4 regions of the Variovorax sp. EBFNA2 genome follow, and region 4 is predicted to be linked to each of the others. Evidence: predicted binding sites of a transcription regulator. Region 4 holds the regulator's gene; each other region holds the start of a gene.
The links. Region 4 encodes LexA, which represses DNA repair genes until DNA is damaged. Its sites were predicted from a motif close to ACTGTATNNNNATACAGT; they were not measured.
Positions count from the first base shown of each region.

Region 1 (7,244 bases), 910 kb from region 4:
GCTGGCGTTTGCGCTGGTCCAGGCCGCATTGGCCTGGTTCGGCCAGCGCCGGACCGTCGCGCCCTCGGAAGCGGTGCTGCAGGCCACGGGCGAGACGATGAACGACCTGCAAGGCAAGCTGCGCAATGCCGAGGTGCTCGAATCGATGGGCATGGTGGGCGCGCTGCAAACGCGCTGGAACCGCCAGCATGCGGCCAGCATGGACCAGAGCGCTCGCGCGCAGGGCCTGGTGCATCGCGTCGCCGGCTGGAGCAAGTTCATCCGCTACAGCCAGCAGTCGCTCGCGCTGGGCGCGGGTGCGTTGCTGGTGATCGATGGCCAGTTGTCGCCGGGCGCCATGATCGCGGCGAACGTGCTGATGGGCCGCGCCCTCGCGCCGATCGACCAGCTGCTCGGTGCGTGGCGGGGCTTCGTCTCCTGCCGCTGCGCATTCCAGCGCCTCGACAGGCTGCTGGCCGACTTCCCCGAGCAGGCCCCTGCCCCGTCCCGCGCCGCCCCCACCGGCCAGATCAGCCTGCAAGGCGTGTTTGCAGGGGCTGTGGGGCGCGCGACGCCCATCCTGAAGAGCATCTCGTTCGCGATCCCCGCAGGCACCGTGGTCGCGGTGCTGGGCCCTTCGGGCTCGGGCAAGTCCACGCTGGTGAAGGTCATGGTGGGCATCTGGGCCGCATCGCGTGGGGCGGTGCTGCTCGATGGCGTGCCGATCGGGGACTGGAACCGTCTGGAACTGGGTCCTCATCTGGGCTATCTGCCGCAGGACGTGGAGTTGTTCGGCGGCTCCATTGGCGAGAACATTGCGCGGCTCGGCGAGGTCGACTCGCGCAAGGTCATCGAGGCGGCCAGCAGCGCCGGCCTGCACGAGACGATCCTGCACTTTCCCAAGGGCTACGACACCCCCATCGGGGACGCGGGCCACCTGCTGTCCGGCGGGCAGCGGCAGCGCATCGGACTGGCGCGGGCGCTCTATGGCGATCCGTCGCTCGTTGTTCTGGATGAACCGAATGCCAACCTCGACGACGCCGGCGAAGCCGCGCTGCTGCGCGCCATCCGGGAGTTGAAGGCCAAGGGAAAAACGGTGCTGCTGGTGACGCACCGCCAGGGCGCGGTGGGCGTGGCCGACCGCCTCATGGTTTTGAGCGACGGCGAACTGACGGCCGACGGACCGCGCGATGCCGTGCTCGCGTGGCTTCGCCGACCTCCGCCCGTCATGCGGCCGGCGGCCCTGGTGCAGTCGGCTTGACTCGATTCATCCCGGAGGGAGTTCCACATGGCCCAACCCAACCTTCTCAGAGACGTGACGTCCGCCCCCGCACCGGCCGCAGACGATCGATCGAAGAATGCCGATGTCCAAGGCCTCGGCACCGAGTTCGGACGCGCAGGACGGATCGGCGTGTGGGCCCTGGCCGTCGGGTTCGGCGGCTTTCTGTTGTGGGCCGCGTTTGCGCCGCTCGACGAGGGTGTGCCGAGCCAGGGGCTGGTCTCCATCGACACGAAGCGCAAGGCAGTGCAGCACCAGATCGGCGGCATCCTCAAGGAGGTGCGGGTCGGCGAAGGCGACCAGGTGCAAGAGGGCCAGTTGCTGTTCAAGCTCGACGACGCCGCGGCCAGGGCGAGCTTCGAAACCGTGCGGCAGCGCTACCTCGGGTTTCGCGCCATTCAAAGCCGCCTGCTGGCCGAACAGGGCGGACTGGACACCATCGACTTCCATCCGGACTTGCAGGCCGCGGCCAAGGACCCGCTGATCCGCCAGCAGATGTTCAACCAGGAACAGCTGCTCCGGTCGCGCCGCGCCGCCTTGCGCGCCGACCTGCAATCGATCGAGGAGAACATCCAGGGCCAGCAGGCCTTGTCGCAGGCCTACACCAGCATGCTGGGCAGCCGCCGGACCCAGCTGTCGCTGCTCGGCGAGGAACTGACCCAGACGCGCAAGATGGTCGCCGAAGGGTATGCGCCGCGCAATCGCCAGCTGGAGATGGAACGCCAGCTCGCGGAATCGAGCACCTCCATTGCCGAGCTCATCGGCAACACGGGCCGGGCGCGGCGCTCGGTCGCGGAGCTTCGCCAGCGTGCCATTGCCAGGCAGCAGGAGTACCACAAGGAAGTGGAGACACAGCAGGCGGAAGTCAGCCGCGAGGTGCTGGGCGACTTCGAGAAATTCGTCGCCTTGCGGGACGAACTGGGCCGCACCGAGATCCGCTCGCCCGCGTCGGGCCAGGTGGTGGCACTGGTGGCGCAGACTGTGGGCGGCGTGATCGCACCGGGGCAGAAGCTGATGGACGTGGTGCCCGCCAACGAGCCCCTGCTGCTTGAGACGAGAGTGCCTCCGCATCTGATCGACCGCATCCACGCCGGCATTCCGGTGGACGTGCGTTTCTCGAGCTTCGCCCATTCGCCGCAGCTCGTGGTGCAGGGCCAGCTGGTGTCGGTTTCTGGCGACTTGTTGACCGACCCCCAGACCAACGCGAGCTACTACCTGGCGCGGGTGGCGGTGACGCAGGAGGGCCTGAAAAAGCTGGGCAAGCGGTCGCTGCAGCCGGGCATGCCGGTCGAGGTGGTGTTCAAGACCGGCGAGCGCTCGCTGCTCGTGTACCTGCTGCATCCGCTCACCAAGCGCATCGCCGCCTCCATGACGGAAGAATGACCCGTGAAAAAGAACGCGCTGGCACTCACCGCTGTTGCTGTTGCGGCCGGCCTTCTCTGCGGGCCGGCCTGGTCGATCGACCTGTCCCAGGCGTATGGGGAAGCGCTGCAACAGGACGCGACGATCCGGTCGGTGCGCGCCGCCACGGACGCCCGGCGCGAGCGCCTGCCGCAGGCCCGCGCGCAACTGCTTCCCAACCTGTCGGCCAGCGTCTCGCGCCATCGGAACTGGCTGGACAGGACCTCGCCCGACGCCTCGGGGCAACTCGTCACGTCCCACCTGCGCTACACCAGCAGCAGCGAAGCGCTGACCTTGCGGCAGCCCCTCTTCCGCATGTACCAGATGGCCGACTACCGACAGGCGCAGGCGCAGGTCGACGATGCCGAGGCCATTCTTGAACGCGAACTGCAGAACGTCGGCGTGCGGGTGAGCGGCGCCTACTTCGAGGCTTTGCTGGCCGAGGAGCATCTCGCGCTGGTGCTGTCGCAGAAGACGGCCTTCACGACCCAGTTCGATGCCGCGCAGAAGCGGCTCGGCGCGGGTTTCGGCACGCGCACCGACATCGACGAAGCACGCGCGGCGCTGGACCTCAACGTGGCGCAGGAACTGGAAGCGCGGCAGAACCTGGACTTCACGCGCAGGCAGCTCCAGAGCCTGGTCAATCGCCCGATCGACGGGCTCGCGCCGCTGGACCCGTCGCGGATGCAGCTCGTGCGGCCGACGCCCGACCGGGTGGAAGACTGGATCGCGCAGGCCGAACTCACCAGCCCGGAAATTCAGTCGCTCGCCGCCCAGGTGGAAGCTGCGAAGCATGAGCTGGACAAGGCACAGGCGGGCCACTACCCGACCCTGGACGCCGTCGCCCAGTGGTCCCGCAACGACAGCGACACGATCACCAGCATCAAGACCCGCTACACCAACCGGTCCATCGGCGTGCAGCTCACCATTCCTCTGTATTCGGGCGGCTATGTGAGTTCCACCGTGAGGCAGGCGCTCGCAAACCAGCAGCGGGCCGAAGAGACGCTCGAAGCCTTGCGCCGCGACCTCGGGGTGCGGCTGCACCGTGAGTTCCGCGGCGTGACCGAAGGCGTGCTGAGGGTCAAGGCGCTGGAGCAGGCGGTGCGCTCCGCGGAGCAGGTCGTGCTGTCGAACCAGCGCTCGTTCGAGGCCGGCAGCCGCACCTTGCCTGACGTGCTGAACGCGGACCAGTTGAAGGTCTCCGCCCAGCGTGACCTGGCGCAGGCCCGCTTCGTCTACCTGCTGTCGCGCATACGGTTGCAGGCCCTCGCGGGCGGCGCCAAGGCCGACGTCATTGACGAGATCAACGGTTGGCTTACGCGCTGACCTGCCCTCAGAACAGATTGCCCTGCCCTTGTGCGCCCGGCGGCCGGAAGGCCGAGGTGTCGAGCGCAATCCGCTCGCGGTTGAAGCCCAACCGGTTCGTCGCCTTCTGGAAGCGCTGATGAATCAGGTCGGCCCACAGGCCTGAGCCCTTCATGCGCGTGGCGAAGTCGGCGTCGTAGTCCTTGCCGCCGCGCATCTCGTGGATGCGCGCCATGACGCGCTCGGCGCGCTGCGGGTAGTGCAGCGCGAGCCATTCCTTGAAGAGCGGCGCCACCTCCCACGGCAGCCGCACCACGGTGTAGAAGGCGCTGCGCGCGCCGGCCTCCCAGGCCGCTTCGAGCACCTGCTCCATGTCCTCGGTGATGAACGGAATCTGCGGTGCCAGGCTCACGCCCACCGGCACGCCGGCCTCGGCCAGCGTGCGGATGGTGCGCAGCCGCCGGTGTGGCGCGGCGGCGCGCGGCTCGAGCTTGCGCGCCAGTTCGCCGTCGAGCGTGGTGATGGTGACGTACGCGGCCGCGAGCCGGTCGGCCGCCATCGGCGCGATCAGGTCGAGGTCGCGCTCCACGGCGCTCGACTTGGTGATGAGCGCGAACGGGTGGCGCACCTCGCTCAGCAGCTCGATCACGCCGCGCGTGAGCCGCAGCTCGCGCTCGATGGGCTGGTAGCAGTCGGTCGCGGTGCCGATGGCGAGGTTGCTGGGGCGGTAGCTCTTGCGCCCTAGTTCGGCGCGCAGCACCTCGACGAGGTTGCGCTTGGCGATGAGCTTGGTCTCGAAGTCGAGGCCGGGCGAGAGGTTCAGGTAGCTGTGCGTGGGCCGCGCAAAGCAGTAGATGCAGCCATGCTCGCAGCCGCGGTACGGGTTGAGCGAGCGGTCGAAGGGAATGTCGGGCGACTCGTTGCTGCTGAGCACCGACTTCACGTCCTCGAAGCGCACTTCGGTGGTTAGCGGCATCAGTTCGGCGGCTTCGGCCTCGCCTTCTTCCAGCGTGCCCCAGCCGTCGTCGAAGGCGTCGCGCTCGTCTTTGGAGAACCGGTGCGCGAGCCGCGTGGCCGCGCCACGGCCTTTGACGATGTGGATGGGAATCTGGGCGGCGGGCATGGCGAGTCCTTGGAAGGAGGCAGGAAACAAGTTGAATAACTGTTTATTCATACAGTATTTCACTTTTGCGCCGGCCATGCATCGTTTTTTGTTTCTGTCTTGACAGAAATCAAGGAATTCCTAAACTCGACGCCATGGAACTCACCGACATTCAACGCAAGTTCGTTCTGCACTGGGGCGAGATGGGCTCCATGTGGGGCGTCAACCGCACGGTCTCGCAGATCCACGCCCTGCTGTTCGCGCACGGCAGGCCGATGCACGCCGAAGAGCTCTCGGAAACGCTGGGCGTGGCCCGCTCCAACGTCAGCAACAGCCTGAAGGAACTGCAGGCCTGGAACCTCGTGCGCATCACCCATACGCTGGGCGACCGGCGCGACTATTTCGAGACCAGCGTCGATGTGTGGGAGCTGTTCCGCACCGTGGTGCGCGAGCGCAAGGAGCGCGAGTTCGACCCCACCATCCGTGTGCTGCGCGAGATCGTTGCCAGCCCCGATTTCCAGAAGGAGCCGCCCGATGCGCAAGACCGCATCCGCTCCACCATGGACCTCATGACCAAGCTCGCCACCTGGGCCGATGAGATGCTGCGGCTGTCGCCCGGCACGCTCGACAAGGTGCTCACGCTCGGCGCCAGCGTGCAGAAGTTCGTGCGCGGCGACAGCGCACCGCCACCGCCCCCCGACAAGGGCGACGACCCCGACGCGCACCACGCCAGCCTGCCGATGATCTGAGAAAGGCCGAGTCCTTTTTTTGCCTTCTCATTTCTGTTTTGACTGAAATATCGAGAACCAAGAACACCATGACCCGCTTCGCCCCCGCCACCTACCCACTCACCGTCTATTTCGATGCCACCTGCCCGCTGTGCACGGCCGAGATGGGCGCCATGCAGGCGCGCGACAACGACGGTCGGCTGCGCCTGGTCGACTGCTCGCCCACCGGTTTCGCGGATGGCCCCCGGCGCCACGCGACGCGCTGATGCGTTCGCTGCACGCAGTCGATGCCGCTGGCCAATTGCGCGTGGGCGTGAACGCCATCCGCGCCTGCCGCGCCGCGGTGGGCCTGCCGGCCGGTGGCGCGGTGCTTGATCTGCCGGTCGTCGGCCGGCTGGCCGACCGCGCCTACGCGGTGCTGGCCCGCAACCGCTACCGGCTGCCGCGCTGGCTGGTGCTGCGGCTCGCAGGGCACGGTGCGATCGCGCCGACCACCTGCGCCGACGACCACTGCAAGCTCTGAACAAACTCACCATCGCCTGAAGGAGTTTCGATGCCCGACGTCTTCCAGCCCGACTTCCGCCTGCCCGGCACCGCGCGGCCTGCGCCGCCTGCGCCGCCTGCGCCGCCTGCGCCGCCTGCAGTCGAAGGCCACGTGAGCCGCGAGGACACGCAGGACTATTTCACCGAGGTCGCCGACGACTATCGCGCCTGGAGCCCCAGCTACAACATGCACTTCGGCTTCTGGCGCCTGGGCCTGAACCCGCTGCGGCGCGAAGGCATGCTGATCGAGATGAACCGCACCGTCGGGCGCGCGCTGCGGCTCGACACGGCCACCACCGGCCCGCGCTGCGTGCTCGACCTCGGCTGCGGCGCGGGCGCCACCTCGCGCACGCTGGTCGGCGACGATCCCGCGCTGCATGCGGTCACCGTGACCAACGTGCCGGTGCAGAACGGCATCGCCGCACGGCTCGACGCCCGCGCCGGCGTGGCCGACCGCGTCGCGCACGTCGAGGCCGACTACACCCGCACCGGCCTGCCCACCGCCCAGGCCGATGGCGCCTGGGCACTCGAAAGCGCCTGCTACGCCGAAGGCACCGCCAAGGCCGACTTCGTGCGCGAGGCCGCCCGGCTGCTCAAGCCCGGCGCGCGGCTGGTGGTGGTCGACGGCTTCCTGCTGCGCCGCCAGCCGGGCCGCCTCGCGGGCTGGCTGCACCGCCTGTGGGCCGACAGCTGGGCCGTGCCCACACTCGCTGTGCGCGAAGACTTCATCGCGGCGCTGCGCGCCCACGGCTTCGACGACATCGAAGTGAAGTCGCTGCGCTGGCGCGTTGCGCCCAGCGCGCTGCACATCCCGGTGCTGGCCACGCGCTTCACGCTGGCCGAGCTCTGGAAGGCGCGCGGCAAGCTCAGCCCGTGGCGCCGCAAGCACATCGTGGCCAGCTACTGC
Region 1 is NZ_CP138496.1:2,174,276-2,181,519, reverse strand. Features, by position in the region: gene RZE79_RS10090 (type I secretion system permease/ATPase) at 1-1,240, shown strand, start outside; gene RZE79_RS10085 (HlyD family type I secretion periplasmic adaptor subunit) at 1,268-2,641, shown strand; gene RZE79_RS10080 (TolC family outer membrane protein) at 2,645-3,985, shown strand; gene RZE79_RS10075 (PA0069 family radical SAM protein) at 3,993-5,087, opposite strand; gene RZE79_RS10070 (MarR family transcriptional regulator) at 5,222-5,815, shown strand; gene RZE79_RS10065 (DCC1-like thiol-disulfide oxidoreductase family protein) at 5,884-6,060, shown strand; gene RZE79_RS10060 (DCC1-like thiol-disulfide oxidoreductase family protein) at 6,060-6,317, shown strand; gene RZE79_RS10055 (methyltransferase domain-containing protein) at 6,348-7,244, shown strand, end outside.
Region 1: a site for LexA is predicted at 5,126-5,143, ahead of RZE79_RS10075 (PA0069 family radical SAM protein). Genes of this name have one in related genera too.

Region 2 (7,244 bases), 2.2 Mb from region 4:
CCGAGCGGGTCTCGGGCGCCTTCAGCACTTCGCGCTCCGCGAAGAAGGCGTGGATCAGGCCGGCGCGCTGCGGGCTGTCGATGCACTGCAGGAACAGCTGGCGTTCGAGCGCCATGCCTTCGTCGAAGGGCAGCGTGAGTGCGCCTTCGACGGCGTCGATGATCTTCATCGGCGAGAACAGGCCGCGGCTCTTCTTGGCGGTGTCGGTGCGCGCGGCGTCGAGGGCGGCGCGGGCAGCGTCTTTGTCGGCCAGGCCGGCGGCTTCGCGGGTGCGGCGCACCGGCGCGTTCGCGGCGACGAGTTCCTGCGCGTAGGCGAGGCCTTCGGCGCGTGCGTCGGCGTCTGCGGCGAGGCGGTCGACGAGGCCGAGCGTCAGCGCTTCTTTCGCGCCTGCATGGCGGCCGCTGAGCATCAGTTCGAGTGCGGGCTTCACGCCGATGAGGCGCGGTGCACGCTGCGTGCCGCCCGAGCCGGGCAGCAGGCCCAGCGCCACTTCGGGCAGGCCGAGCTTGGCGGTGGGCGAGGCGAGGCGGTAGTGCGCCGACAGCGCGATCTCCAGCCCGCCGCCGAGCGCGGCGCCGTGGATGGCGGCGACCACCGGCTTGGTGCAGTTCTCGATCTTCAGGCAGACCTCGGGCAGCGAGGGCTGCTGCGGGGCCTGGCCGAACTCGCGGATGTCCGCGCCGGCGATGAAGTTGCGGCCCGCGCCGACGATCAGCACCGCCTTGGCGCCGCTGTCGGCCTCGGCTGCGTCGATGGCGGCGGCCAGGCCGCGGCGCACATCCACGCCCAGGGCGTTGACGGGCGGGTTGTCGATGGTCACCACACACACGTCGCCTTGACGCTGGAAGGTGACGGGACCGTTGGACGTGGAAGGGCTGGGAGTGGGGGTGGCCATGTGCGTGTCGCTTGTCTCTTGCTTGCGTGGCAGGCCCTCGTGAAGCCGAGGGGTCCGGGGCTCTGGGGAGCCCTGCATTCTTGGCCGGTATCTCGGCTTTGACAATTGCATAGGTGGTTGACAGACTGTCAAAGAATTTTTGACACAATCCCCCCATGGACCTGCAATCGCTCACCTTGCTGGTGGAAATCCTTGACGCGGGCAACCTGAGCGCGGCGGCCCGCCGGCTCAAGATGACCCGTGCCAACGTGAGCTACCACCTGAACCAGCTGGAGCGCTCGGTCGGCGCGCAGCTGATCCGGCGCACCACCCGTCGCGCCGAGCCCACCGAGATCGGGCTGCGGCTGTACCAGCACGGCGTGGCCATCCAGACCGAGCTGCTCGCGGCGCGCGAGTCGGTCACCGCGCTGGGCGAGGGCCTGCAGGGCCGCGTGCGCCTGAGCGTGCCCAGCGGCTACGGCCAGCTCGTGATGGCCGACTGGCTCATCGACTTCAAGCGCCAGTACCCCGGCATCGTGCTCGACGTGGTGTTCGAGAACCGCATCGAGGATTTGCTGCGCGACGAGGTCGACATCGCCATCCGCGTGATCCCCGAGCCGCCGCAGAACCTCGTGGCGCGCGAGATGGGCCCGGTGCGCTATGTGGCCTGCGCCACGCGCGCGTACGCCGAGCGCCACCCGCTGCCCGTGCAGCTCGACGCACTGCGCGCCACGCCGGTGGTCACGGCGGCCGTCATCGGAAGGCAGCTGCGCATCTCGGCCTACCAGGGCGAGACGCGGCGCGAGGTGATCCTGGAGCCGACGCTGATCTCGGAGAACTTCTTGTTCTTGCGCCAGGCCATCCTCGCGGGCTTGGGCGTGGGCCTCGTGCCCGACTACGTGGTGCAGGAAGACGTGCGCCGCGGCGACGTGGTGACCACGCTGGACGACTGGCGCCTGTCGATCTTCGGCACCCAGATGTTCATGCTCTACATGCCGAACCGCCAGCACACGCGGGCGATCCGGACGTTCATCGATTTCATCCTGGCGCGGGTGCGGCCGGAAGAAGCCGAGGCGCAGTCGCCGCAGTAGACGACTGGCCCGGCCGGCATGCCCGGTGCCGGCGCCAGCGTGCGACTTCTTCCGACAGGGGCTCTCGAAAACTGTATATTCATACAGTATTTTCAGCCGAGCACAACCGTGGATATCCAGCGCAAACTCGCCATCCTCGCAGACGCCGCCAAGTACGACGCCTCGTGCGCGTCCAGCGGCTCGCAGCCGCGCGACTCGCTCGGCGGACGCGGCATCGGCTCGACCGAGGGCGCGGGCATCTGCCACAGCTACGCGCCCGACGGCCGCTGCATCTCGCTCCTGAAGGTGCTGCTCACCAACCATTGCCAGTACGACTGCCTTTACTGCGTCAACCGCGCCTCGAGCAACGTGCCGCGCGCGCGTTTCCGCGTCGAGGAGGTGGTGCAGCTCACGCTCGACTTCTACCGCCGCAACTGCATCGAGGGCCTGTTCCTGTCGAGCGGGATCATCAAGTCGCCCGACCACACGATGGAGCAGGTGGTCGAGGTGGCGCGCCAGCTGCGCGAAGAGCACGACTTTCGCGGCTACATCCACCTGAAGACCATTCCCGACGCCAGCGACGAGCTCATCGCCCGCGCCGGCCGCTATGCCGACCGGCTCAGCATCAACGTCGAGATGCCCACCACCGAAGGCCTGCAGGCGCTCGCGCCCGAGAAGGACGAGAGCGCGATCCGCCGGTCGATGGCGCGGCTGCGGCTGCGCATCGACGACACGCGCGAGGAGGCGCGCCGCGTGGTGCCGATCCGCGCGCTGCCGGGCGCCGCGCCCACCGCCGCCAGGCCGCCGCCCTTCGCGCCCGCGGGCCAGAGCACGCAGATGATCGTGGGCGCCGACGCCACCGACGACCGCCACATCCTCGCCTCCAGCGCCACGCTCTACGGCGCCTACAAGCTCAAGCGCGTGTACTACTCGGCCTTCAGCCCCATCCCCGATGCGGCGCGCGCGCTGCCGCTGGTCGCGCCGCCGCTGATGCGCGAGCACCGGCTCTACCAGGCCGATTGGCTCATGCGTTTCTACGGCTTCGAGCACCAGGAAATCGTGGCCGCGCCCGATGGCCTGCTGCGGCTCGATGTCGATCCCAAGATGGCCTGGGCGCTCGCGCATGCCGAGCGTTTTCCGGTCGACCTGAACCATGCGCCGCGCGAGATGCTGCTGCGCGTGCCGGGGCTGGGCGTGAAGGCGGTCGAGCGGCTGCTGCAGGCGCGGCGCGTGCGCCGGGTGCGGGCGGACGACCTGCGGCGGCTGCATGTGCCGGCGCGCAAGGTGTTGCCGTTCGTGGTGGCCGATGGGCACCGGCCCGCGGCGGGTGCGATGGCGGCGGCGGTACCTGCCGCGCAACCGACGCAAGCCGCCTTGTTCTGAGCAGGCCTGCGATGCACGTGCGGCTCGATGACCCGATCGATCTCGACGCCTTTCGCCGTCACGCGCGGCAGCTGCTGGCCGGGGGCGTGCCGCCGGCGCAGGTCGAATGGAACGGGGAGCGGGTTGCCGGTCTGTTCGACGAGGCGAACGAGGTGTCGCCAACACCGCTCATCGCCGGGACGCCGCATGCCGTGCCCGCGTCTTTTATCGCGCTGTGCGGCGACCTGATCCTGCACCGCGACCCGCAGCGCTTCGCCCTGATGTACCGCTTGCTGTGGCGCCTCGCGCACGAGCCCGCGCTGCGGCACGATCCGCTCGACGCCGACATGATGCAGGCGCAACTGATGGCCAAGGCCGTGCACCGCGACATCCACAAGATGCGCGCCTTCGTGCGCTTCACCCGCGTCATGGGCGACGACGGGCTCGAGCGCCACGTGGCCTGGTTCGAGCCCGACCACCACATCGTCGAGGCCAACGCGCCGTTCTTCGCGCGCCGCTTCGCGCAGATGCGCTGGGCCATCCTCACGCCCGAGCGTTGTGTCGAATGGAATGGCGAGGCGCTGGCCTTTCGCGATGGCGCCGACCGCCGCGAGAAGCCGTCGCCCGATGCGGGCGAGCAGCTCTGGCTCACCTACTACGAGCACATCTTCAACCCGGCGCGCCTGAAGGTCGCGATGATGCGGCGCGAGATGCCGCGCCGCTACTGGCACAACCTGCCCGAGGCCGCGCTGATCCAGCCGCTCACGGACGCGGCGCAGGCGCGCAGCCAGTCGATGATCGATGCGCCGCCCACCGCCGCACGGCGCATCCGCGCGCCCATCGCGCTGCATGTGCGGCCGGCCGAGGGCGTGGCGCCCGCCGACCTGGGCGAGTTGCGCGCAGCCGCGCATGCCTGCCGCGCCTGCCCCATCGGCGCGCTCGCCACGCAGGCCGTGTGCGGCGAAGGCCCGCTCGCACCGCGGCACATGCTCGTCGGCGAGCAGCCCGGCGACCAGGAAGATCTGGCGGGCCGCCCCTTCGTCGGCCCGGCGGGCCAGTTGCTCGACCGCGCGATGGCGCAACTGGGCTGGGCGCGCGACAGCGTGTACCTCGCCAATGCCGTCAAGCATTTCAAGTACGAACTGCGCGGCAAGCGCCGCATCCACAAGACCGCGGCGCAGCGCGAGGCCGACGCCTGCGCGCACTGGCTCGACAGCGAGATCTCGCTCGTGAGGCCTGAAGGGCTGGTGGCGCTCGGTGCCACGGCGGCGCGTGCATTGCTGGGCCGGCCGGTGGCGGTGCAGGCCGAGCGCGGTGCGTGGCTGCACGAGCGCCGCGATGGCAGGCCGGTGTTCGTGACCCTGCATCCCTCGGCGCTGCTGCGGCTCGCGGACGGCGAGCGCGCCGAGGCCTATGCCCGCTGGCTGGACGACCTCGAACGCGCGCGCGGCACGGTTGCTGCCGCGTCGCGCTGATCAGACAGGCGCAGCTGGTCCGCGAGCGAGCGTGTCTTCTCGGTGACGGTGCTGCCGGTGTGCAGCGTGGTCTTGCGCTCGATGAGCATCAGGTGGCATTCCTCGTCGGCGACCGGGTTGTGCCGCACGCCCTTGGGCACGACGAACATCTCGCCCTCGCCGAGTTCGACCGGGCCCGCTTCCATCTCGATGCGCAGGCGCCCCTTGAGCACCAGGAACAGCTCGTCTTCGTCGTCATGGCTGTGCCACGCGAGCGAGCCGTGGACCTTGGCGACCTTGATGTAGGCGTCGTCGACTTCTGCGACGACGCGCGGCGACCAGAACTCGGTGAGCGAGGCGGCGATTTCCTTGGGGGTGGTGACCTGGGTGTTGTTCGACATGGCGCTTCTGTGCGGACGTGGGAACAGCAGCCTAACCCAGGCCGCATGGCCCTGTATCAGCCCGCGATGCGCTCGGCCAGCGCGATCAGCGACCGGTCCGATCCCGCCGGACCCAGCAGCGAGAGGCCAAGCGGCGCGCCATCGCGCGTGGCGAGCGGCATCGACAGTTGCGGAAACCCCGCCAGCCCCGCGATGCACAAGAGGCGGATCGCGCGGTTGCGGTAATCCTCCATCGCCGTCTCGGTGTCGCTGCGCAGCGGCGCGATGTCGGGCATGGTCGGCATCAGCAGCACGCCGTCGGTGCCGAGCAGTTCGGTCAGGTGCGCGCGAAACGCGGTACGGAACACGCGCGCGGTCGCCACCTGCGCATCGGTCACGTCGCGCGACCACGCGAAGCGTTCGGCCACGCCGGGGCCCAGGGGCGGCGCGTAGCGCTCGATCAGCGGGCCGTCGGTGAGCCAAGCCTCGCGCGACTGCAGGTAACGGAAGTGCCAGTACATCGCGTCGAAGGACTCCATCGCCACGGTCGTGCCCTTCGCCGGGCCGAGCAGGCCTTGCACGCGATCGGCCGCGCCTTGCAGCGCTTCGGTCGCGGCAGGCACGGCGAGCGCCCAGACGTCGTCGGGCCGCAGCAGCCGCACGCGTTCGGGCAGGGCGGCTGCGTCGGCGTCTAGCAGCACATCGGCCACGCGCGCGAAGGTGCCGATGTCGCGCGCGAACCAGCCGCAGGTGTCGAAGCTGGGTGCGAGGTCGAGCGCGCCTTCCAGGCTCACGCGGCCGTGGGTCGGGCGCAGGCCATACAGGCCGCAGTGGTTGGCCGGCGCACGCACCGAGCCGCCGGTGTCGGTGCCGAGCGCGAAGTCGCACAGATTCGACGACACCGCCGAAGCCGAGCCCGACGACGAGCCGCCCGTGATGCGCAGCGGCGCCCCGCCGTTGGTCGGCGCACCGAAGTGCGCGTTGTTGCCGTTCATCGAGAACGCGAGCTCGTCGGTCACGGTCTTGCCCGCGAAGCGCGCACCGGCATCGAGCAGCTTCTGCACCGTGGGCGCGGTGCGGGTCTTGATGCCCGACATCGCGAGCACGATCGGGTTGCCGCCGCCCGTGGGATAGCCAGCCACGTCGAACAGGTCCTTCGCGGCAAAGCTCAGGTCGGCCAGCGGGCCCGTCGAGGCGCGCGCCACCGGCGCATCGGGGTACGGAACGAAGGCGTGGGCGGGGTCGTGCAACGGCATGGTGGTGGGATCGAAAGGGTGAAAGGTTCAGGCGACCAGCACGGGCGCAATGGCCGCTGCGGCATCCGTATGGATGCAGCGCGCACGGTGGTTCGGCGCAAGCTCGACCACGGGCGGTTGTGCGGCGCGGCAGGCATCGCTGGCCAGCGCGCAGCGCTCGGCGAAGGAGCAGCCGGGCGGTAGCGCCGAAAGATCGGGCGGCGCACCGCCGATGGTTTCCAGCCGCGTGCCGCGTGCGAGCGCCCCATGCGCGCGGCTCTTGAGCAGCGCGATCGTGTACGGATGGCGCGGCGAGCGGATCAGCTCGCGTGCCGTGCCTTCCTCGACGATGCGGCCCGCATACATCACGGCGATGCGGTCGGCCACCTCGACGGCCGCGCCGATGTCGTGCGTGACGAAGATCACCGACAGGCCGAGGTCGCGCTGCAGCTCGCGCAGCAGCAGCAGGATCTGGATCTGCACCGTCGCATCGAGCGCGGTGGTCGGTTCGTCGGCCAGCAGCAGCTGCGGCTTGCAGGCGAGGGCGAGCGCGATCATGGCGCGCTGCCGCATGCCACCGGACATCTCGTGCGGGTAGGCCTGCAGCCGCCGTTCGGGGCTCGGAATGCGCACGCGCTCGAACAGCGCCAGCGCGCGTTGCTGCGCCTCGGCCTGGCTCACGGACTCGTGGCGGCGGATCGACTCGACGATCTGCGCGCCCACCGAGTACACCGGGTCCAGCGCGAGCAGCGGCTCCTGGAAGATCATCGACGCGACCTTGCCGCGGAAGTCCGCGAGCTCGCGCTGCGGCATCGCGAGCACGTCGCGGCCCGCCACCTGCACCTGGCCGCCCATGCGCGTGCGGC
Region 2 is NZ_CP138496.1:854,171-861,414, forward strand. Features, by position in the region: gene RZE79_RS03810 (3-hydroxyacyl-CoA dehydrogenase NAD-binding domain-containing protein) at 1-898, opposite strand, end outside; gene RZE79_RS03815 (LysR family transcriptional regulator) at 1,054-1,968, shown strand; gene RZE79_RS03820 (putative DNA modification/repair radical SAM protein) at 2,077-3,330, shown strand; gene RZE79_RS03825 (UdgX family uracil-DNA binding protein) at 3,342-4,784, shown strand; gene RZE79_RS03830 (cupin domain-containing protein) at 4,721-5,164, opposite strand; gene RZE79_RS03835 (amidase) at 5,221-6,399, opposite strand; gene RZE79_RS03840 (ABC transporter ATP-binding protein) at 6,427-7,244, opposite strand, start outside.
Region 2: a site for LexA is predicted at 2,039-2,056, ahead of RZE79_RS03820 (putative DNA modification/repair radical SAM protein). Genes of this name have one in related genera too.

Region 3 (7,244 bases), 3.2 Mb from region 4:
GGCCGTGGCGCGCGCGACTTCCGTCTCCTGCAAACCGGCCACCGCCTCGGCGATGGCTTCAGGCGCGATGCCCTTGGCCTGCAGCTCCTGCTTGACGCGCAACGCGCCCGAGCGGGCCGCGCGCTGGTTCAGCACCGAGGCCACGACGCGCGGCTCGCTGATGAAATCCTTGGCGGCCAGCTCGTCGAGCGCCTTCGCCAGCGTGCCGGGCTCTTCCTCGTGCTTGGCCAGCTTGCGCTCCAGCTCCGTGCGCGAATGCTCGCGCTGGCTCAGGAGGCGCAGGGCGCGGCCTTTGAGGGAGGGGGCGCTGAAAGCCATGCGGGGGTGGGGCGCTCACGCGGCCCGCGCACTGCGCGACGGCCGCCTTGTCGAACTTACTCCGCTGCCGCCTTGTCGGCCTTCGAGGCCTTGGCGGGCTTCTCGGCCTTCTCGGGTTCGCTGCCGGCATCGGCTGCGAGCAGCGGAATGCCCAGCGATTCGCGCACCTTGTTCTCGATCTCACGCGACAGGTCGGGGTTCTCGCGCAGGAACTCGCGGGCGTTGTCGCGGCCCTGGCCGATCTTCTCGCCGTTGTAGGCGTACCAGGCGCCCGACTTGTCGATGATCTTGGCCGTGACGCCCATGTCGATGATCTCGCCCTCGCGGCTGATGCCTTCGCCGAACAGGATGTCGAACTCGGCCGTCTTGAACGGCGGGCTCACCTTGTTCTTTACCACCTTCACCTTGGTTTCGTTGCCGATGGCTTCGTCGCCCTTCTTGATGGTGCCGATGCGGCGGATGTCCAGGCGCACCGAGGCGTAGAACTTCAGCGCGTTGCCGCCGGTGGTGGTTTCGGGTGAGCCGAACATCACGCCGATCTTCATGCGGATCTGGTTGATGAAGATGACCATGCAGTTGGTCTTCTTGATCGTGGCCGTGAGCTTGCGCAGCGCCTGGCTCATCAGGCGGGCCTGCAGGCCGGGCAGCGAGTCGCCCATTTCGCCTTCGATTTCGGCCTTGGGCGTGAGCGCAGCGACCGAGTCGACCACGATCAGGTCGACAGCACCCGAGCGCACCAGCGAATCGACGATTTCGAGCGCCTGCTCGCCGGTGTCGGGCTGGCTGATCAGCAGGTCGGACAGGTTCACGCCGAGCTTCTGGGCGTACTGCACGTCGAGCGCGTGCTCGGCGTCGACGAAGGCGCAGGTGCCGGCCTGCTTCTGCATGGAGGCGATCACCTGCAGCGTGAGCGTGGTCTTGCCCGAGGATTCCGGGCCGTAGATTTCAACGACGCGGCCGCGCGGCAGGCCGCCGACGCCCAGGGCGATGTCCAGGCCCAGCGAGCCGGTGGAGACCACCTGGATGTCTTCGAGCGCCTCGCCTTCGCCGAGCCGCATGATCGTGCCCTTGCCGAACTGCTTTTCGATCTGGGCCAGCGCGGCTTGCAGGGCCTTGGCCTTTTCACTGTTGGCGACCGAGATGCTTGCGCCCTTGACGACTGCGTCCATGTGGAAATCTCCTTGAATATCAACGGTTTGTGTCGGGATTCATCCATCTGCTTTTAATCACAGGCTGGATGCTTGAACAGTAGTGTAGGGGCTCATTGCAGTTTGCAAACCCACTTTATGGTCAGTTTGGCTTACCATTTGGCGCCATGTCCGACCTCGCTTTTCCGACCGATCCCGACGCTTGGCGGCAGACCCACCTGGGCCGCCTGCTGGGCCATGCGATGCGCCGCTTCGACGAGCGCGTGCTGGCGCTGATGGCGCACGACATCGAGGTGCCGCTGGCGCTGTCGAACCTCGCGGCGCGTGCGCAGGTGAGCGCCGCGCACATCCACATCACGCGGCACCTGGCACGCGAGGGCTCGCGCCTGACCGAGCTGGCCGAGCGCGCCGGCATGACCAAGCAGGCCATGGGCACGCTGGTCGATCAGTGCGAAGCCTGGGGGCTGGTCACGCGCGGGCCCGACCCGCTCGATGCGCGCGCGCGGCGCGTGCTGTTCACGGCCGACGGGCTGGCCTGGCTGGACGCCTTCCGCCGCGCCGTCACGCAGGCCGAGCGCGAGTTCCGCGCCAGCGTGGGCGACGAGATTGCCACCGTGGTAACCATCGGACTCGAGGCCTATACGGCGGGCTAGACTTCGCGTCATGGGACAACGCGCGCCGAGGGGCGCCGACACTGACTGAGCCGGAGGTGGCGCACATGCGGATACTGATTGCCGAAGACGACCAGGTGCTGGCCGATGCCTTGCTGCGCAGCCTGCGCACCTCGGGCGCGGCGGTCGATCATGTGGCCAACGGCTCGCAGGCCGACACCGCGCTCATGACCCACAGCGAGTTCGACCTGCTGATCCTCGACCTCGGGCTGCCTAGCCTGCACGGCATCGAGATCCTCAAGCGCCTGCGTGCGCGCGGTTCGCAATTGCCCGTGCTGGTGCTTACCGCCGCCGACAGCGTCGAGGAGCGCGTCAAGGGCCTGGACCACGGCGCCGACGACTACATGGCCAAGCCCTTCAGCCTGCAGGAGCTCGAAGCGCGCGTGCGCGCCCTCACGCGGCGCGGCATGGGCGCCACCAGCAACGCGATCCGCCACGGCCCGCTGGTCTACGACCAGGCCGGCCGGGTGGCGACCATCGACGGCAAGATGATCGAGCTGTCGGCGCGCGAACTGGGCCTGCTCGAAGTGCTGCTGCAGCGCGCCGGCCGGCTGGTCAGCAAGGACCAGCTGGTGGACCGGCTGTGCGAATGGGGCGAAGAGGTGAGCATCAACGCCATCGAGGTCTACATCCACCGCCTGCGCAAGAAGATCGAAAAAGGACCGGTGCGCATCGCGACGGTGCGCGGGCTGGGCTACTGCCTCGAGAAGATTCCCGGTTGAGCGTGCCCCGCCCGCGCAGAACACCGTCAGGGCTGCTTGCGCAGGCCGACGAGCAGCGTGGCGCCGGTGTTCGAACGGATCAGGAACATGAGGCTGCGGAAGTAGCCGTTGCTCTCGAACACGCCCGCCGGCACCAGCCCGATGGCCGCCGGCCCGACGTAGGAACCGGCGGCGGCAAGGGTGAGCTGGCAGTCGTCCTTGCTGGCCGTCGCGGCATTCACCGCCTTCAGCTTGAGCGCGTACATGTTCTTGGCCGAGCCGGGCTGCGCCAGGGCGACGGTGCCCGAGAGCGTGCACTGGCCGATCTCCACGCCGCTCGTGGTGCCGGTGAACACGCCCTTGTCGTCGACCTGGACCGTCACGCCGAGGCTGCTGTCGTTGTTGGACCACGTGCCGACCACGCTCGCCTGCGACACCGCCAACGCGTTCTCGATGGTGTAGGTCAGGGGACCGAAATCTGCCGGGTCGCGGGTGCCGTAGGCGTAGGTGCCGTTCATCGTCTTCTTCGGCGCGAAGGTGCCCGAGCCGGTGACCTGCGAGACGCTGAGAAAAGAGAACTCGGTGTCGGGGTTGAACGACCAGTCGAGCCCCGTGAGCTTCAGCGAGCCCCACAGCGTGCCGACCGTGAAGCTGCGCGCAATCGAGCCATCGGCGCCGACGAAGGCGAGCCCGCGCACGCCCGCGGCGTAGATGCCTTCGCTGTCGTTGCCCACCGCGGCGGTCGAACCAGCCTGCGGCGCGCTCAGCGAGGGCGACGGCTCGGAGCCCGGCACCGGATCGCGGTTCTCGGCCGGCGCAGGCGCGGGGGCCGGAGCGGGCGCGGGGGCGGGTGCCAGAACTGGTGCGATGGGCAGCATCGGCATGCCACCGCCGCCGCCTCCTCCACCCCCGCCGCATGCGGTCACACCCACGCTGGCGGCCAACACGGTCGCGGCGATCCAGAGCGGCTTGGGGCAGCCGCCCACGGTCTTTTGCTTCATGATTTCTCCCTGATGTTTTTGAATTGCAGAAACTGCACACCAAGGCTACAACCAGTCACACCTCGTCAATGAAACGACACGGCTGCGAATCGCAGCACTAGTTCACGCTCGCCAGCGTTCTTTCGCCTTGCCAGGAACTCCCTTGAAGCTCTTCCAGCGCGCCCAGCGCTCCCTGTTCGGCGAAATCCTTGACTGGATGCTCACGCCGCTGCTGCTGCTCGTGCCGGTGAGCATCGGCGTGACGTGGCTGGTGGCGCAGGGCATCGCCAACGCGCCCTACGACCGCGCGCTGGAGCACAACGTGAAGGTGCTGGCCGAACTGGTCACGGTGAAAGAGGGGCAGACGCATTTCGTGCTGTCGCAGTCGGCGCGCGAGATCCTGCGCGCCGACGACGCGGGCCACATCTACTACCAGCTGCTCGACGGCCACGGCACGCTGCTGCACGGCGAGCGCGACCTGCCGCAGCCCAACGTGGACGACCCGCCCGGCACCAACGTGGTCCTGCTGCACAACAGCACGGTGCACGGCCAGCCGGTGCGCGTGGCCTCGCTGTGGATTCCCAGCGGCAGCGACGACGTGCCGCCCTCGCTGCTGCAACTGGCCGAGACGCGCGAGAAGCAGGCCGTGCTCGCCACCGAGATCATCAAGGGCGTGCTGCTGCCGCAGTTCGCGATCCTGCCGCTGGCGGTGCTGCTGATCTGGCTGGCGCTGGTGCGCGGCATCAAGCCGCTGTCGGTGGTCGAGGCGCGCATCCGCGAGCGCCGCCCGGGCGACCTGAGCCCGCTCGATGAATCCTCGGTGCCGCTCGAGGTGGTGCCGCTGGTGTCGTCGGTGAACGAACTGCTCGACAAGCTCAACGACTCCATCTTCACGCAGAAGCGCTTCCTGGCCGACGCCGCCCACCAGCTCAAGACGCCGCTCGCGGGCCTGCGCATGCAGGCCGACCTGGCGCAGCGCGAAGGCGCCAATGCCGACGAGCTGAAGCAGTCGCTCAAGCAGATCGGCCGCGCCAGCGTGCGCGCCACGCACACCGTGAACCAGCTGCTGTCGCTGGCGCGCGCCGAAGGCACCAGCGCCATGACGCACTGCCAGCCCTGCGACCTCGCGCGGCTGACCATCGAGGTGGTGCGCGAGGCCGTGCCGCGCGCGATCGAGAAGCGCATCGACCTCGGCTACGACGGCGCCCAGGCCGGCGCGCCCGGCGTGATGGTCGACGGCAACCCGACGCTGCTGAAAGAGCTGGTGCGCAACCTGGTCGACAACGCACTCAACTACACGCCTTCGACGCCCGAGCGCCCCGGCGTGATCACCGCCCGCGTGCTGGCCGACCCCTTCGGCCACGTGCAGCTGGTGCAGGTGGAGGACAACGGCCCCGGCATCGCCGAGGCCGACCGCGAGCTGGTGTTCGAGCCCTTCTACCGCGTGCTCGGCAACGAGGCCGACGGCTCGGGCCTGGGCCTGCCGATCGTGCGAGAAATTGCCAACCAACACCGCGCGCGGGTGAAACTGGAAGACGCGCATCCCGGCAAGCATCCGCCGGGCGCGCTCTTCACCGTGCGCTTCGAGGAGGCCCCTTCCGAATGAGTTCGCCCCCCACGCTCGACGCGCTGCGCCAGCGCTTCGCAGAGATCCGCACCGACACCGACGTGTCGGACATGTTCGACTTCGGCGCCGACCTGCTCGAGTTGCAGTCGCCCGAAGCGCTCGCCTTCCACTACGGATTGCTGCACGACACCGGCATGGACAGCGAGCTCTACGACTGGCTCTGCCGCAAGTTCGGCGAGCGCGGTGACGAAGCTGAAGACCATTTGCTCGCGCAGTTCGAGCAAGAGCCCGATCCGGCCATGCAGGCCACGGTGCTGCAGATGCTCGGCGCCTTCAAGTACCGCAAGGGCCGGCGCCTGAAAGAAACCGCGGCCCTGGCGCGCACCGCACTCACGTCGCCGCATGACGACCTGCGCTGCAAGGGCCTGTGGGTGATCGGCTGGCTCGGCGGCACGACCGACATCGCCAAGGTGGTGCCGCTGCTCACGCACGATGCCGTCGCCACCAACCGCCAATGGGCGGCGAGCGCGCTGATGCAGATCGTGTTGAGCCGCCGCAGCGCCGCGCCCAAGGCGCTCGAGCCTTTGCGACAGGCGCTCGACACCGAGACCGATCCGGTCGTGCTGGGCAGCATCCTGGTCGCGGCGCAGGAGATCGCGGGCAAGAAGTTCGGCCTGAGTTCCAGCTCGCACGAGCCGCCGTCGGAAGAAAAGCTGCAGGCCGCCTTGGCCAAGGCGCGGCGCATGTTCGCGCGCGCTGCGGCCGCCGCCTGACCGGGTCAGGGCGCGGGCTTGGCTTCCTTGCGGATCTGCAACCACTCGGGGTGGATCTGCCGCGCCATGCGCTGCGGCTCGCGCTCGTCGAGCGCCGCGGGTGCGAGCCCGAAGCCGGCCAGGTCGCCGCGCGTCCACAGCCAGTAGCCCGCGTTGACCGCGAGCAGGGCGATGAGGACCAGGCGCAGCTTCATGCCCTCGCTCAGAAAGACATGCCGCGCGGGCGCACGCTCACTTCGTCGCTCGAAATGAGTTGCAGGCCGGCGTCGGTGCGCACCTGCAGTTCGCCGCCCCAGGCCACGCCTTCGCACAGGCCGGCGGTGCCGTCGCTGAGCGTCACTTCGCGTCCGCGCAGCACGTCGCGCGCCGCAAAGCGTTCGGCAAAGGGCCCGAAGCCGTTCGCCTCGAAGGCGAGCACGCTGCGCACCAGCGGCTCGGCCAGCGCCTGCAGCACCTCGGGTGCGGACGCATCGGGTTGCCACTGGCGCAGCCAGGCCGGCGGCGTGCGCATGCCGTCGCCTTCGCGCGGACCGATGTTGATGCCGATGCCGACCACGAGGTAGCGCGCGGCATCGGGGCGCGCCGTCTGCGGCATGGCGGTTTCGATGAGGATGCCGACCAGCTTGCGGTCGTTCACCCAGATGTCGTTGGGCCATTTCAGGCCGATCTGGTGTGCGCCCGTCGGGTCGAGGCTTTCGGCGACGGTCACGCCCACGGCCAGCGACAGGCCCGACCAGTCGGCCGGCGCCAGCGGCAGGCCCAGCGAAAAAGTGAGGGAGGCGGGCGCCTCGGGCTGCTGCGCGCTCTGCCAGGGGCGGCCGAGACGACCGCGTCCGGCTGTCTGGCGCTCGGCCACGAGCAGCACGGGGTCGGTGCGACCGGCGCGCGCACGGCGCATCAGCTCGGTGTTGGTGGAATCGATTTCGGCCACGGCCTCGACCGCGAAGCCGGGCAGCAGCGGCGCGACCGCCGCGGCGATCCGCTCTTCGAACCAGGCGGAGGCCGGCGTGCCCATGGTCAGTCTCCGGCGGCGGACGGGGCGTCGTCGCTGGACTTCTTCTTGCCGTCGGCCTTTTTCTTGTCGGC
Region 3 is NZ_CP138496.1:6,367,528-6,374,771, forward strand. Features, by position in the region: gene recX (recombination regulator RecX) at 1-318, opposite strand, end outside; gene recA (recombinase RecA) at 375-1,487, opposite strand; gene RZE79_RS29955 (helix-turn-helix domain-containing protein) at 1,634-2,119, shown strand; gene RZE79_RS29960 (response regulator transcription factor) at 2,185-2,859, shown strand; gene RZE79_RS29965 (hypothetical protein) at 2,886-3,839, opposite strand; gene RZE79_RS29970 (sensor histidine kinase N-terminal domain-containing protein) at 3,982-5,424, shown strand; gene RZE79_RS29975 (HEAT repeat domain-containing protein) at 5,421-6,158, shown strand; gene RZE79_RS29980 (sporulation protein) at 6,164-6,352, opposite strand; gene RZE79_RS29985 (biotin--[acetyl-CoA-carboxylase] ligase) at 6,361-7,173, opposite strand; gene RZE79_RS29990 (SET domain-containing protein-lysine N-methyltransferase) at 7,176-7,244, opposite strand, start outside.
Region 3: a site for LexA is predicted at 1,551-1,568, ahead of recA (recombinase RecA). Genes of this name have one in related genera too.

Region 4 (7,244 bases):
AGACCATCACCGTGTCGCGCGGCGCGGTTCCCGGCCCCGATGTCGTGACCAAACTCGAAAGCAACTCGATGCTCGGCCAGGTGCTGGCCGCCGGCCTGCGCGCGCTGAACGCCAACCCGCGCTGCACCGAAGAAGACCTGCGCGCCGCCATGGAGGCCTCGGGCCGCACCGTGGCGCACAAGCTGGAGCGCTACCTGCCGGCGCTGGCCACCATCGCCTCGGCCGCGCCGCTGCTCGGCCTGCTGGGCACGGTGATCGGCATGATCGAGATCTTCGGTTCGCAGTCGCCCGGCAGCGGTGCCGTCGGCTCGGGCAACCCGGCGCAGCTGGCGCACGGCATCTCGATCGCGCTGTACAACACGGCCTTCGGCCTGATCGTGGCCATTCCGACGCTGATTTTTTGGCGCTACTTTCGCAGCCGCGTCGACGAGTACCTGCTGAACCTCGAACTCTCGGGCGAGCGCTTTGCCCGCCACCTGAACGCCCTGCGCAAATGAGCTCGCGGGGCCGCATGCAGTTTCGCCATGGCGCGCGCGACGAGCCGGAGATCAACCTGATCCCGTTCATCGACGTGCTGCTGGTCGTGCTGATTTTCCTGATGCTGTCGACCACCTACAGCAAGTTCACCGAGATGCAGCTGCGACTGCCGACGGCGGACGTCGACGCCCAGCGCGATTACCCGAAAGAGGTGATCGTGGCGGTGTCGGCCGACGGCCGCTACGTGATCAACAAATCGCCGCTTGCAGACCGCAGCGTCGACACCGTCGCCGCCGCGCTCGCCGCCGCCGCCACCGGCGGCAAGGACAGCGTCGTGATCATCAGCGCCGACGCGGCCAGCCCGCACCAGGCCGTGGTGACGGTGATGGAGGCCGCGCGCCGCGCCGGCCTGATGCAGATCACCTTCGCCGCCCAGTCGACGGCCCAGGCCGGTCACTGAGTGTCGACCGGCGCGCGGCTGCAGGATGCCTGGCTGCGCCGCGGTGCGCTGGCCTGCGTGCTGTGGCCGCTGTCGCAGGTCTACGGCGCCCTCTTCGCGCTGCGGCGCGCCTTCTACCGATGGGGTTGGCAGAAGACCGGGCGCGTGCCGGTTCCCGTGATCGTGGTCGGCAATGTGATTGCGGGCGGGGCCGGCAAGACACCGGTCGTGATGGCGGTCGTGCGGCATCTCCAGGCGCGCGGGCTGCGCGTAGGCGTGGTGTCGCGCGGCTATGGCCGCCGCACCGATGACTGCCGCGAAGTCCTGGGCGACAGCGATCCGCAGGACGTCGGCGATGAGCCCGCGCTGATCCACCATGCCACTGGCGCGCCGGTCTTCGTGGCCCGGCAGCGCATCGAGGCTGCGCGCGCCCTGCTCGTCCGACATCCGGACACCCAGATCATCGTCAGCGACGACGGCCTGCAGCATCTGGCGCTGGCCCGCGACATCGAGATCTGCGTGTTCGACGACCGCGGCGTCGGCAACGGCTGGCTGTTGCCCGCCGGCCCCTTGCGCGAGCCGTGGCCACGCCGCTGCGACCTGCTGCTGCACAGCGGCGAGCGGCCCGCCTTCGCCGGTGGCTACATCGCCACCCGCGAACTGGCGCCGTACGCGCTTGCGAAGGACGGCCGTCGCATCCCACTGGACACGCTCGCCGGCCAACCCTTGATCGCGCTCGCCGCCATCGCGCGGCCGGAAGCCTTCTTCACGATGCTGCGCGCACGGGGCCTCACGCTCGCGGACACCTTGGCGCTGCCCGACCACCACGACTTCAGCGGCTGGCAACGCCCGGCGGGCCCCGCGCTGCCCCTCATCTGCACCGAAAAAGACGCCGTCAAGCTCTGGCACCAGGCACCCGACGCGCTCGCCGTGCCGCTGCACTTCGAGCCCTCGCCAGCGTTCTTCGCGGCCCTCGACGCAAAGCTATCATCGGTCGATGGATACCAAGCTGCTTGAACTGCTCGTCTGCCCCGTCACCAAGGGCCCGCTGACCTGGAACGCCGAGAAGCAGGAACTCTGCTCGCGCAGCGCGCGGCTGGCCTACCCGGTGCGCGACGGCATCCCGGTGCTGCTCGAAAACGAGGCCCGCACGCTGTCCGACGAAGAGCTGGGCCTGTGAGCTTCACCGTTCTGGTGCCGGCCCGGCTGGCTTCGACGCGACTTCCCAACAAACCCCTGGCCGACATCGCCGGCCTGCCGATGGTCGTGCGCGTGGCACAACGCGCCCGCCAGTCCGGCGCCCTTCGCGTGGTGGTGGCCGGTGACGACGCCTCCATCATCGAGGCCTGCAAGGCGCACGGCGTCGAAGCCCTGCTGACCCGCCAGGACCACGCCAGCGGCACCGACCGGCTGGCCGAAGCCTGCGAACAGCTCGGGCTCGACGGCGACGCGATCGTCGTCAACGTGCAGGGCGACGAACCGCTGATCGACCCCGCGCTGATCGATGCCGTTGCCGCCACGCTGGCCGCGCGCCCGCATGCCGCGATGAGCACCGCCGTCCATGCGATCGATTCGCTGGCCGACTTCATGAACCCGAACGTCGTGAAGGCCGTGCTCGACGCACAAGGCCATGCGCTCTACTTCAGCCGCGCCCCGATCCCCTGGTGGCGCGACGGCTCTTCAGGTGGAGCGGCACCCTCGGTGCTGCCCAGCCCCGCACCGCTGCGCCACATCGGCATCTACGGCTATCGCGCGGGCTTCGTGCGGCAATTTCCGTTGCTGTCGCCTGCGCCTGTCGAAGCCACCGAAGCGCTCGAGCAGCTGCGCGCGCTGTGGCACGGACACCGCATCGCGGTGCATGTCAGCGACGTGGCACCGGGCCCCGGGATCGACACGCCCGAAGACCTGGCGCGCGTGCGCGCGGTCTTCGCGGCCGGCTTGCCTGCGTGAACTGCCCGCCGCCCCGAGGGGAACGGCGGCAATTTGTCACGGGCACGCATGCTATCCTCGACGCAATTCCGCCTCGGCGCGCCTGAGGGTGCGCATGGGGCGCGACACAAAATCTAAGAACCTTCCGAGGACACCATGAGACTTATTTTGCTGGGCGCGCCCGGAGCAGGCAAAGGCACGCAAGCGACCTTCATCTGCCAGAAATACGGCATTCCCCAAATCTCGACCGGCGACATGTTGCGCGCCGCCGTCAAGGCCGGCACCCCCCTCGGGCTGCAGGCCAAGGCGATCATGGACTCGGGTGCACTGGTCAGCGACGACCTGATCATCAACCTCGTGAAGGAACGCATCGCGCAGCCCGACTGCAACGACGGCTTCCTGTTCGACGGCTTCCCGCGCACCATTCCGCAGGCCGATGCCATGAAGGCAGCCGGCGTCAAGCTCGACTACGTGCTCGAGATTGACGTGCCCTTCGGCGACATCATCGAACGCATGAGCGGTCGCCGCTCGCACCCGGCATCGGGCCGCACCTACCACGTCAAGTTCAATCCGCCGAAGGTGGAAGGCAAGGACGACGTGACCGGTGAAGAGCTGATCCAGCGCGAAGACGACAAGGAAGAGACCGTGCGCAAGCGGCTCGACGTGTATAGCCAGCAGACCCGTCCGCTGGTCGAGTACTACTCGACCTGGGCCAAGGCCGATCCGGCCGCCGCGCCGAAGTACCGCGCCATCCAGGGCGTGGGCACGGTCGACGAGATCACGCAGCGCGCCCTGGCCGCACTGAACAGCTGATTTTCAGCAGCGGCTGCCCCGTCAGCCGCTCTCCTATCCGCCTTCCGACTCTGGCAGGGCGGCCACTCCCAAGAGTTCCAGCACCAGCGCGACCCGCGCCTTCACCGGCGTGAGTGCGCCTGCATCCCGCAGCCCGTCACCGGGTTTCGGCAGGATGCGTCCGTTCGCGCAGCGCGTGGCGCGCAGCACCGCGGCGCCGGCGGCTTGCGCCTTCAGCGCCGCGGCTTCCAGGGCGTGGTGCACCGTGCCGTTGCCGGTTGCTGCCACGACCAGCCCGCGCAAGGGTTCAACCGACGGAAGCAGGAGCGCCTCGACGATCGCACCGCTTGCGCCCGCGTGGCTCACGACGATCTCGACGCGGGGCCACGGTTTCGACACCGCCTCCAACCTTGAAGCGTCGAGCGACGCTCCCTGCGGCCACGCGCGAACACGCCGCACCTCGCCCTCTTCCACATAGCCGACCGGCCCCGCATCGCCCGACGCGAAGGCATCGAGGCGATAGGTGTGCACCTTCTGCACATCGAGGCCGCTGTGGATCGTGCCCGCGCACACCACTGTCACGCCCTGCGCGCCCCGTGTCGAAGCCACCACGAGCGCGTCGCGCACGTTCTGCGGACCATCCGGCGACAGGGCCGTTGCCGGACGCATCGCGCAGGTCAGCACGACGGGCTTGGCCGGCGCCAGCACGGCGTGCAGGAAGAAGGCGGTTTCCTCCAGCGTGTCGGTGCCGTGCGTGACCACGATGCCCGCCAAGTCAGGCTGCGCCAGCCAGTGTGCGCAGCGCGCGGCCAGTTGGCGCCAGGTGTCGGCGTCCATGTCCTTGCTGTCGAGCTGCGCCACCTGCTCCGCGACCAGCGTCACGTCGGCCGGCGCCTCGATGCCGCCCAGCAGGTCCGCCACACCCACCTGCCCCGCTGTATAGCCGATGTTGTCGCCGCTGGTGGCGGCCTTGCCGGCAATGGTGCCGCCGGTGCCCAGCACCACCACGCGGCGCGTCTCGGACAAAGAGGAATGAGTCATGGCTTGTCAACTTTTGAAAACTGGTTAAAAATACAGGTACTGGATATCTAGCCAGTGCCGCAAGGAAACCACTATGCAGTTCGCAGTGAAGCTTACCGCCCGCCAGCAGCAGATCCTGGACCTGATCCAGGCCGCCATCGCACGCACCGGTGCGCCGCCGACGCGCGCCGAAATCGCCAATGAGCTGGGCTTCAAGTCGGCCAATGCCGCCGAAGAGCACCTGCAGGCCCTGGCCCGCAAGGGTGTCATCGAACTCGTCAGCGGCACCTCGCGCGGCATCCGCCTCAAGGGCGATGCGCTGCGTTCGCTCCACGAAACGCGCCACCGCGAAGGCAACCAGTTCTCGCTCTCGCTGCCCGGCATGGCCCAGCTCGCGCTGCCGCTCATCGGTCGCGTGGCGGCGGGTTCGCCCATCCTTGCGCAAGAGCATGTCGACCAGACCTATTACGTCGAGAACACGCTGTTCCAGCGCCAGCCCGACTACCTGCTCAAGGTGCGCGGCATGTCGATGCGCGACGCCGGCATCATGGACGGCGACCTGCTCGCCGTGCAGGCCACCAAGGAAGCGCGCAACGGCCAGATCGTGGTGGCCCGTCTCGGCGAAGAAGTCACCGTGAAGCGCCTCAAGCGCAACAAGCAGGTGATCGAGCTGCACGCCGAGAACCCCGACTACCCGACCATCTTCGTCCAACCCGGCGAGCCCTTCGAAATCGAAGGCCTCGCGGTCGGCCTCATCCGCAACACCATGCTGATGTAGGTCCTGGGCTTGCTGCCCACACGCAGCAGCACCTCATCCGGCCGCGACAGGTGGCGGGCGTATGGCGCGAAGTCGCCATCACCCTGTTGCGGCCGATTCAAGAAATCCTGCCTGTGTTCAACCTCATACTTTTTTGGAGTTCACATGGGAATCGCCCTCCTTGCCATCGCCGACCTTTGGTCGCCCCTGCAATCGCTGGCCACCCGCTGGATGCCCGCCCGCCGCCCGTCACGCGGTGACAGCAGCGACGCTGCCGCTGGTTTGCGCTACGTGGCCATCCGCCCGGCCTGCACGGCACGCACCGCGGGCAGCCCTGCGCCAGCAACATCGCCATCCACTGCAGCCACACCCGCCCGCCCGCTGCGTGTGGTCCGCGTGGTCGACCGCCAAGGCACGCAGCGCGGCTGCGCCAACCGGGTCGTGATTTCCGGCCGCATGGCCGACGTGTGCGCCGAGCTCGAGCGGCTCGCGGCACTGGAAGCCGCGGAAACCGGGAGCGGCACGCACCGCCCCAGCCACCTGCACTGAGAAAGTGCGAACGAACCCGCTGTGCCTGCGCGACCTGCGCACACCCCATGAGCACGGCGGATTCACCGACAACGGCCTGAAACAAGCCTCCCGGGCGCCATCGGGCACCGGGTATCCAAACGTTCACACGTGCGACCTGCCAATGCTGCGAGGCACAATGGCATGCCATGAACATTGTGATCCTCGACGATTACCAGGACGCCGTGCGCAAGCTGCAGTGCGCCGCCAAACTGGACGCCTATGCCGCCAAGGTCTACACCAACACGGTCAAGGGCATCGGCCAACTGTCGGTTCGCCTCAAGGATGCGGACGTCATCGTGCTCATCCGCGAGCGCAGCCAGATATCCCGCCAACTGATCGAGAAGCTGCCCAAGCTCAAGCTGATTTCCCAGACCGGCCGCGTCGGCGGCCACATCGACGTCACGGCCTGCACCGAGCGCGGCGTGGCGGTGGCCGAAGGCTCGGGTTCGCCGCAGGCACCTGCCGAGCTCACCTGGGCGCTGATCATGGCGGCCATGCGTCGCCTGCCGCAGTACATCAGCAACCTCAAGCACGGGGCCTGGCAGCAGTCGGGCCTCAAGTCGGCCTCGATGCCGCCGAATTTCGGCATGGGCTCGGTGCTCAAGGGCAAGACGCTGTGCATCTGGGGCTACGGGCGCATCGGCCAGCTGGTGGCGCGCTACGGGCAGGCCTTCGGCATGCAGGTCGTGATCTGGGGCCGCGAGGCCAGCTGCGCCAAGGCGCGTTCCGACGGCTTCCAGGTGGCACAGAACCGCCACGAATTCTTTGCCGCGGCCGACGTGCTGTCGGTGCATCTGCGGCTCAACGAGGACACCCAGGGCCTCATCAAGCTCGAAGACCTCTCCCGCATGAAGCCGACGGCGCTGTTCGTCAACACGTCGCGCGCCGAACTGGTCGAGGCCGATGCCCTGCTGGCCGCACTCAACCGTGGACGCCCCGGGTTGGCGGCCATCGACGTGTTCGAGAGCGAACCGCCGCTGCAGGGCCATGCGCTGCTGCGCCTCGAAAACTGCATCTGCACGCCGCACATCGGCTATGTCGAGCAGGAAAGCTACGAGAGCTACTTCGGCCAGGCGTTCGACAACGTCGTGAGCTTCATCAAGGGCAACCCCACGAACATCGTGAACCCCGGCGCGCTGCAGGTCCGGCGGTGAACGCATGAGCCGGCCCGCGCCGCAGCGAGGCGCGCTCTGGGCGCTGTTGGCCGGCAATTTCGTGATCGGCACGGGCGTGATGGTCGTGCCCGGCACCCTCAATGAA
Region 4 is NZ_CP138496.1:3,088,962-3,096,205, reverse strand. Features, by position in the region: gene RZE79_RS14485 (MotA/TolQ/ExbB proton channel family protein) at 1-497, shown strand, start outside; gene RZE79_RS14480 (biopolymer transporter ExbD) at 512-937, shown strand; gene lpxK (tetraacyldisaccharide 4'-kinase) at 938-1,933, shown strand; gene RZE79_RS14470 (Trm112 family protein) at 1,914-2,096, shown strand; gene kdsB (3-deoxy-manno-octulosonate cytidylyltransferase) at 2,093-2,866, shown strand; gene adk (adenylate kinase) at 3,002-3,658, shown strand; gene RZE79_RS14455 (asparaginase) at 3,692-4,678, opposite strand; gene lexA (transcriptional repressor LexA) at 4,752-5,435, shown strand; gene RZE79_RS14445 (hypothetical protein) at 5,580-5,963, shown strand; gene RZE79_RS14440 (D-2-hydroxyacid dehydrogenase family protein) at 6,131-7,138, shown strand; gene RZE79_RS14435 (MFS transporter) at 7,143-7,244, shown strand, end outside.